One region of the Priestia sp. FSL H7-0729 genome, then DNA from elsewhere that is predicted to be linked to it. Evidence: riboswitches for the same ligand, from Rfam matches in the RefSeq annotation. Region 1 holds a riboswitch; the other holds the start of a gene.
The links. A riboswitch is a leader RNA that binds a small molecule or an ion and turns the genes downstream of it on or off. The one in region 1 is predicted to bind glycine.

Region 1 (4,432 bases):
CGGCCCTGCGTGCAGAAGGCAGCGTTCGATTCCTTCAGGCTCGCCCGGATGGCAGCCAATTGGTATTTGAGCGACAAAACGAGCAGGAACGCATTCTAGTTCTGTTCAATCGCTCAGAAGAGACAGCTATTGTCGAGCTAGAGGCTGGTGACGAGGAATGGACCGAGCTGTTCGGCGGAAACCATCGTACCGCCAAGGAAGATGACGTGCTTGCCATTGAATTGCCCGCGTATGGATATGCCGTACTGAGCACGGCTGTAAGCCAGGACTAGATTCATAATACACATACACCTGAGATCATATATAAGCGAGTCCATCTTCACATCACCTGGCGGTATTAAACAAGCGTCCTGCAGAACCCGGATTCGGGTTCGCGGACGCTTGTTTTTATATCACGGTTATATCATAATGTCACTGATTATATCGCAGTGGTCCCGTTCAGATTAAGCCTGAGGGTCCGTGTGCACTTGAGCATTATCCGCCCCACTTGTAGTTGTGTCAGCATCCGCTGGCTTCGACTCCGTCTCAGGCTCTGCACGCTTGGCCTTCGGTTTAGCCAGCTTCTGCATCATTTTACGGCCGGTTGGTGTCTGAGCCAACCCGCCTTGGGCTGTCTCCCGGTGACGGCTCGGCATCGCACTGCCTACTTCCAGCATCACGTCAATAACTTCATCTGACGGAATGGCACTACGCACTCCGGCCAGGGCCATGTCGGCTGCAGCCAGTGCAGTTACGGCACCCAGTCCGTTACGGATGATGCACGGAATTTCAACGAGACCTGCAACCGGATCGCAGATGAGACCGAGTGTATTTTTTAGCGCCAAGCCTACGGCATGAACGACCTGTTCCGGTGTACCTCCACGCAGTTCAACCATGGCACCCGCAGCCATGCCAATCGCGGAACCCACTTCTGCCTGACAACCACCCTCTGCACCAGAGATAAATGAATTGTTCGCAATAACATAACCAATCGCTCCCGCGCAGAACAACCCATTCACCAAATGTTCGTCCGTCCAGCCAAATCGCTCCTGTGAGCTAATAAAGACACCGGGGATAATGCCGCAGGAACCGGCTGTTGGTGTTGCCACAATGCGGCCCATGGAGGCATTCACTTCAGATACACACAAGGCATACGCCATGGCAAGTGCGGAAGCATCTCCTGAGCAAGTCTCACCCTTGCGAATGTACTCAGCCATTTTTTTACCGTCTCCACCCGTTAATCCACTGCGTGATGTGGTATCTTCCGTTAACCCTTTACGGACCGCTTCCTTCATCACCTGATAATATTCAGACATCTGCTTCACAACATCCGCTTCCGGTGTATTGGTCTCCTGAACCTGCTCCTCAATCATCAGCTGAGCAATCGTTTTGGATTCCGCTGTGCAGATCGTATTCAGCTCGTGTAAATGTTTAAATCGCATCCGAATCAACTCCTCTCTTCAAATCGATGACACGAATGTCCAGTACATGATCCAGCTCCTTTAGACGTTGGAGCATCTCAGGATTCGGCACCCCATCCATTTCCATCGCAGTAAGCGCTTCGCCATCTCGGGCTTTCCGATCCACCTGCATATACCCGATGTTAACCCCGGATGAACTAATCGTGGACGTTACTGACGCAAGTACCCCTGCCTTGTCTGCATGTCGCAGCACGAGTGTCGGAAACTCACCACTAATCTGAACACGAAAATCATTCATCGCATGTACCGATACACTTCCACCACCAATAGAAGCACCGATTAAGGAACATGTACGTCCTCCATGCCACAACTCAATTTTGACCGTATTGGGATGAGGAGCAGGCAGGCCGCTTGTATAAAACTCGACTTCCATTCCCGCTTCCTCTGCGTATTGCTCTGCATCTGGAATACGCGGATCGTCTGTGACATAATCCAGCAGACCGCCGATCAGTGCCAGATCTGTTCCGTGTCCCTGATATGTGTCAGCGAATGAACCATAGAGCGTCAGCCGCGCACGTTCAGGCGTACAACCTAACCACTGACGAGCGATTCTTCCCAGCCTTGCTGCTCCAGCTGTATGTGAACTTGAAGGCCCCGTCATCGACGGACCAATAATTGAAAAAACATCTTTAAATCGCACCTTGTAACCCTCCAATTGTATTCGTCATTTCCATCCAGATCCCATGCCATAATGTTCCTTAATTACTGAATGATGACATCAAAAAAGGACAGAAGAAGGCCCCAGGCCCTCTCTCTGTCCTCGATACCTGAGAGTTTCACAATCAGCAGTGTCTCACGACAGGGTGCACGGCCTGCGATTGCAGACAAGTCACCGGACTGACTGATTATATACCCCTTGGGTGGCGCAGTTTGCGCACTCTCCAGAGTTGCGTCCAACGATGGTACATTTACCTGAGAGATTAACCACTGCGCCGGGTGCGCAGCAGCTTGCTCCTTCGGTGCCTGGTAGCATGCGATTTTACTCGGTCTGCCCAGGTCTCTCCCGCTCGTTATCATCCGCTGTATGGAACTATTCTGAGCTCATGTCAGAACAGTAATGGAAATCGTTCATTCTTCTTCATTAAGATTAATCGACCGGAAGATTAGTGTCAACAAACTTAACGATTTCTTTGGATGTATTTCCTTCAATCCCTATCGAATCGATAAAACCCAGAATATTTTGTCAGCTTTCATTACATTAATGCGATGAAAAGAACTTCTAATGAACTTATTTCATTTCCCTTCAATGATAAAGCGCTTACTACTATTTATGATATTGATCACGAAATTGTTCGGGTATTCAGGCAACCATAATCTTTGAGCTACACTGTTCATAGCCCTTCCGGATCTGCGCACCTGGATTATCATTCACAGTTCGTAGAAGATACGCTCGTTCTGTACATAGGGTCTGCAATACTTGCTGCATAACTTTGGCATGCGGTCTTTCATCCATTCGTGCCTAGACTCGTTCGCCATCTGAAAAGCATAATAACCAAGTGTAAAGATCAACATGAATCCTTCCATTAATCGGATATCACGATCCGTCAGTGGAGCGATCTGTTTGGTATAACCGGATAAGAATAGGTCACGTTCCTCCCGATTGAACATAAGCGCTGCCCCTCCAGCATCGAACAGATAATAACCATAACCGTGTAGACAAAAATCAATCATGGATATCCCCTGATCCGTGATCAGCAGATTGTTGCGCGTAATATCCCCATGAATGATCCCCCATGTCTCCGCATGCTGTGGGTACGTTGCTAGCTGCTTATTAATGTTCTCAAACGTCTCAAGAAGCAGATCGAAGTCTTCCGTTGTAAAAATCCCCAGTCGGACACCTTCCTCCAGCTGCCCTAACATGACCAGATTCTCATGGACATTGCCATATGCCGGGCGTACCTTAGTTCGATCTGTCTGATTCTGCACACGTCCATATTGATGAAGCATCTGCAGTTGCGCACCAAGATCATATATCTGCTCGGTTGTCAGGCGTTCTCCCTGTTGGATGTCCCTGCCCTCAATCCACTCCAGTACTGTACAGCAGATTTCTTTACCTGCTTCACTTGTCCATAACGTGACCCAATCTCCTGATACATTACGTACCGGATGCTGTACGCGTAATGCTGTCGTTGCATTTAACTCATGAAGCAGGTTCATCTCAGCCTCCAGTGCAGGAGGCGTATGCTGAATGCCTGACATACTTGCATATGCGGCTTGATGGATACGCAGCAGATACTTCTGCCCGCTCGCTTCATCAACGACATGATACGTCAGGTTCTCGTTGTGACGAATATAGGAAACGACAGGTTTCTCCATGCTATAGTTCTTGATGATCTGAGCTGCCATATGGTCGTAAGACCTCTGATCCGTAGTGATTATCATCCTCTCCTTCGGAGTTATGTAAACGCTATCTTTATACTAAATATCGTAGCATGATTGCTCTACGCACAGCAAATTCTTCCAAAATCAAATTAAAAAGCACAACCCCGAACAACCGTCCAGGTATTGTGCTTCCTTTTGTCTCTATTTACTTCTTACTCTCTCTGTCTGTTGCTCTATGTGACACTCCTTGATCCAATTAACCGAAACGACCCATAATGTATTCTTGCGTCAGACGATTGTCGGGGTTGGTGAAAATATGCTCTGTATCCCCGTGTTCAATCATGTTCCCCAGATAGAAATAAGCTGTATAATCCGAGATGCGCGCTGCCTGCTGCATGTTATGTGTAACGATAACAATTCTTAGATCCTTTTTAAGTTCGGTAATCAATTCCTCAACCTTACCCGAAGATACCGGGTCAAGAGCAGATGCTGGCTCATCGAGCAGCAGAATCTGCGGATCAACAGATAGGGCGCGGGCAATACATAGACGCTGCTGTTGTCCACCTGAGAGGGACAGAGCTGACTCATTCAGCCTGTCTTTCACTTCGTCCCAGAGCGCGGCACGGCGCAAGCTTTTCTCCACAATTTCA
Region 2 (4,432 bases), on a different contig from region 1:
GGGGTCAGAATCCCGTGGTTGATTGCATTGTTCAGGAACAATACTTTACCTGGTTCAATGATTAGGTTGACCAGCGGTAGCAGGCCCAGATTCATCAGACCTTGTACGCCGGCAGACAATACTTTGCTAATCGCTTCTACAGCAGGCCCAATACCCAGTAGAGCAAAGATCCCCAAGATCCCGCCAATAATACCGGCTGAGAAGTTGTTAACGAGCATTTCAAATCCGGCTTTAACTTTACCTTCGATCGATTTATCGAATTTTTTAATGATCCATGCTGCTAAAGGTCCGGCGATCATGGCCCCGAGGAACATCGGAATATCACTACCCACAATGACCCCGATGGTCATAATGGCACCTACGACACCACCACGCTGACCATGCACCATCGTACCCCCGGTGTAACCAATCAACAGTGGCAGCAAATATTTGATCATCGGATCAACTAGCTGCGCAAGCGTCTCGTTAGGGAACCAACCTGTTGGAATGAACAGAGCCGTAATTAATCCCCAGGCGATAAATGCACCCATATTCGGCATGACCATACCGCTCAGGAATCGGCCAAAACGCTGCACACCTACCCGTAGCCCACCTTTGGAATTGGACGATTGGTCCAAATTACTCATTGTATTATCCTCCTCGGATCAAGTGATTATGATTTATGAAAGGGGTATCATTTCTCCCCTGCTGTAATCCTAAGCGAGAATGCTCTCCTGTTCAATCAAATGAAAGCGTACTTTCGTCATGAACAATGATGACAACATTAGGTTATGTAATCGTTTTAATTGATGCATAATGGCTGAAACCATTGGTACACAAGGCTTTTCTTGCCTATGACTTTTGTCATTTCCAGCATCATTTTCTACCCTATAGCTTGGTCCAATCAGAGGATTTACATCCACAATCTGCTTAATTTCACATTCTCAATCGTTCTTGAAAAACACAAAAAACCTGTGCAAGCATTCGGCTCACACAGGTCAAAACTATTTAAAGCTCATTTTATTTTGTTATAAAATATATGTTAATAAGTACAAGTTCGTGGATCCTATTCTTCCGTATGTTTACGATACGCTTCTGCATTCATCAATGAAGATAATGCTGCTGTCAGATCTCCCTCAACACGAATCTCAATCATCCAGCCTTCCTCGTAAGGAGAGCTGTTCACGAGTTCAGGTGAATCTTGCAATGAATCATTGACTGCAATAATTGAACCTGTGACGGGAGAGAACAAGTCCGACACCGTTTTGACCGATTCGATCGTTCCAATGCTGTCTTCTGCTTTTACATTGGATTCAAGGTCAGGCAATTCCACAAACACAATGTCACCCAGCTGATGCTGCGCGAACTCGGTAATGCCAATACGTACAGTATCCTCCCCTACGGTTTGCACCCATTCGTGCTCTTCACTGTACAGGAAATCACTTTTCAATTCGCTCATCGATATCCGCCTCGCTTTTCATTAATGAGTGCATGCGTTCTTTGACCCTAACCTTTTTCCCAGAACATAGCGTATGATATTTTTGATTCAAATGTCAAGATACCTCACAATTTATTTGATAATGGCCTCCTCAAACCGTAACCTGAATACACTCTTTCTACATATACTGGTGAATATTAGAATAGTAAGCGCAACCTTTTTAAATACACGAACGATAAAATGAAATTTAAAATAAACATTCGGTTTTTAATCATTATTTATGATATCGTTCTTGACATAGGTAGTGGATTCACGTTTTAATGAGAGGAGTAAATGTGTTTATTGGACTATGTTATACCCGCGGATGAATGTAAAGGGAGAGATTACCCGTGACACCCGATTCGGGATGTACATGAGGTAACGCCGAAGGAGTAAACCACCGATAAGCGGGGGTGAATCTCTCAGGCAAAAGGACTTTTACGGGACGCAACTCTGGAGAGCATCTATTCGCCCTGTGCGGGCGTCATGATCACCCAAGGGGAAACCTGCTTTACTAATGTGGCGGGGTAACTCTCAGGTACAAGGGACAGAGCCTTAGAATGCAGCGTGCTACTTGGCATGCCGATTCTTTGGCCTGTCCTTTTCCTTTTTCCCAAAAAAAACGAAATACAGGATGTAGAACGGCGCTGCCATAGCTGCCTTACCATACTTATCTACGAATGACTCCTAACTGAAAATTAAAAAATACTCTGGTTCATTGATCCACGATTGCATATTCGGCCGTTTGACGGCCCATGACGAGGTGATTTGATGTCCGATTTGCTTAGAACACCACTCTTCCCACTATATCAACAATATGAAGGCGTACGGTGCATTGATTTTGGAGGCTGGGAACTTCCGGTGCAATTCAGCGGAATCCAGAAAGAGCATGAAGCGGTGCGTGAGCGTGCTGGACTGTTTGATGTATCCCATATGGGCGAATTTACGGTACAGGGTGAGCAGGCTGAAACATTTTTGCAACAAATGATGACCAATGATGTGACCACGCTGGTTCCGGGTCAAGCCCAGTACACCCTGATGTGTTATCCAGATGGCGGTGTGGTGGATGATCTGCTCGTGTATAAGCTGGAAGATCAGCATTATATGCTTGTCGTTAACGCCTCCAATATCGATAAGGATTGGGCATGGCTTCAAGAGCATCTGATCCCTGGGGTAAGCATGACCAACGATTCGGAGCAGACGGCACTTCTCGCCCTGCAAGGACCACTGGCTGTAGATATTATCAGAAAAGTTACAGATACGGATGTATCCACGATTGAACCGTTTCGTTTTGTGCAGAATGCCGAAGTCTGTGGAGTAAAATTGCTGTTGTCCCGTACCGGTTATACCGGTGAAGATGGCTTTGAACTATATGTTCCTGCGGACCAGGCCGCTGCGGTGTGGAATGGATTAATGCAAGCTGGTGAAGGTTACGGACTCGTACCAACCGGACTTGGTGCCCGGGATACGCTGCGCTTTGAAGCGAGGCTGCCCCTGTATGGTCAGGAATTGTCGGCAACCATCTCTCCGCTTGAAGCTGGTGTTGGCATGTTTGTTAAGCTGAATGCTGGACCTTTTATCGGACACGAAGCCTTGTTACAGCAGAAAAATGACGGTCCCGCCCGTAAGCTGGTCGGCATCGAAGTGCTGGAGCGTGGCATTCCACGCCCCCACTATCCGATTTACGCCGAAGGCGTACAGATCGGTGAAGTAACAACAGGTACGCAATCACCTACATTGAAGCGTAATCTGGGGCTTGCCCTCATCGACAGCAAATATGCTGCGCTCGGAACCCCGCTTGAGATTGAGATCCGCGGCAAGAAACTGAAAGCCGAGGTCGTAAAGACCCCTTTTCATAAACGGACACGTACGTCAAAGACACCTACTCAAGGAGCTGATCAAGCATGAGCAAGCACCGTTATATTCCCATGACCGAGCAAGATCAGAGCGCCATGCTCGCAACCATCGGTGTCGATACGCTGGAGGAACTGTTCCAGGACATTCCGCAGGAGATTCGTTATCAGGGCGAGCTGCCCGTATCCTCCAAACTCGATGAATATGCGCTGACACGTCACATGTCCAAACAAGCTGGTGCCAATGCCAATTTCGAAACTCACGCCAGCTTCCTCGGCGCAGGCATATACGATCATCATGTTCCTTCCGTCATCAATCATGTCATTTCCCGTTCCGAGTTCTACACTGCCTACACACCTTATCAGCCTGAGATCAGCCAAGGTGAATTACAGGCCATTTTCGAATTTCAATCCTACATCTGTGAATTGACCGGTATGGCTGTAGCCAATGCCAGCATGTATGACGGCGCAACCGCCTTTGCCGAAGCAGGGAATCTGGCCGCAGCGGCAACTCGTCGCAAACAGCTCATCGTATCCCGTACCGTTCATCCGGAAGCCCGTCAGGTATTGCAGGCATATGCGCATGGACTCCGTTTGGAGATTGTCGAGATCGGCTATAAGGATGGAGTCACAGACTGGAATGCCTTGCAAGCCGCCATATCGGATGATACCGCAGCTGTCATGATCCAGAGCCCAAACTTCTTTGGTGCCGTGGAAAATGTAAAGCAAGCCGCCGACCTCGTGCATGCGCACAAGGGTCTCCTCGTTGTAAGTGCTAACCCGCTATCGCTGGGTCTGCTGGAAGCCCCAGGCAAGCTGGGTGCCGACATCGTTGTAGGCGATGCGCAGCCCCTTGGCATCGCCGCTTCACTCGGCGGCCCGACATGCGGATATTTCGCCGCATCCCAGCCCCATATGCGCCGGATACCCGGACGGATCGTTGGTCAGACAACTGACCGCAACGGCAAACGCGGTTTTGTACTGACATTGCAAGCACGTGAACAGCACATTCGCCGCGAAAAGGCGACATCCAATATCTGTTCCAACCAGGCTTTGCTTGCGCTCAGCGCATCTGTCTATATGTCCATCATGGGTAAACAAGGCATGATGGATGTCGCAGATC

Region 2: it holds a riboswitch for glycine, as region 1 does, so the genes downstream of both, gcvT (glycine cleavage system aminomethyltransferase GcvT) here and sdaAB (L-serine ammonia-lyase, iron-sulfur-dependent subunit beta) in region 1, are expected to answer to the same signal.

What each region holds. Positions count from the first base shown of each region.
Region 1 is NZ_JBBOTQ010000010.1:46,281-50,712, forward strand. Features, by position in the region: gene MHH93_RS20550 (alpha-glycosidase) at 1-272, shown strand, start outside; gene sdaAA (L-serine ammonia-lyase, iron-sulfur-dependent, subunit alpha) at 444-1,421, opposite strand; gene sdaAB (L-serine ammonia-lyase, iron-sulfur-dependent subunit beta) at 1,411-2,100, opposite strand; glycine riboswitch at 2,213-2,347, opposite strand; glycine riboswitch at 2,352-2,476, opposite strand; gene MHH93_RS20565 (phosphotransferase enzyme family protein) at 2,829-3,842, opposite strand; gene pstB (phosphate ABC transporter ATP-binding protein PstB) at 4,039-4,432, opposite strand, start outside.
Region 2 is NZ_JBBOTQ010000005.1:55,298-59,729, reverse strand. Features, by position in the region: gene MHH93_RS13520 (PTS mannitol transporter subunit IIBC) at 1-626, opposite strand, end outside; gene gcvH (glycine cleavage system protein GcvH) at 1,046-1,438, opposite strand; glycine riboswitch at 1,782-1,904, shown strand; glycine riboswitch at 1,908-2,009, shown strand; gene gcvT (glycine cleavage system aminomethyltransferase GcvT) at 2,228-3,364, shown strand; gene gcvPA (aminomethyl-transferring glycine dehydrogenase subunit GcvPA) at 3,361-4,432, shown strand, end outside.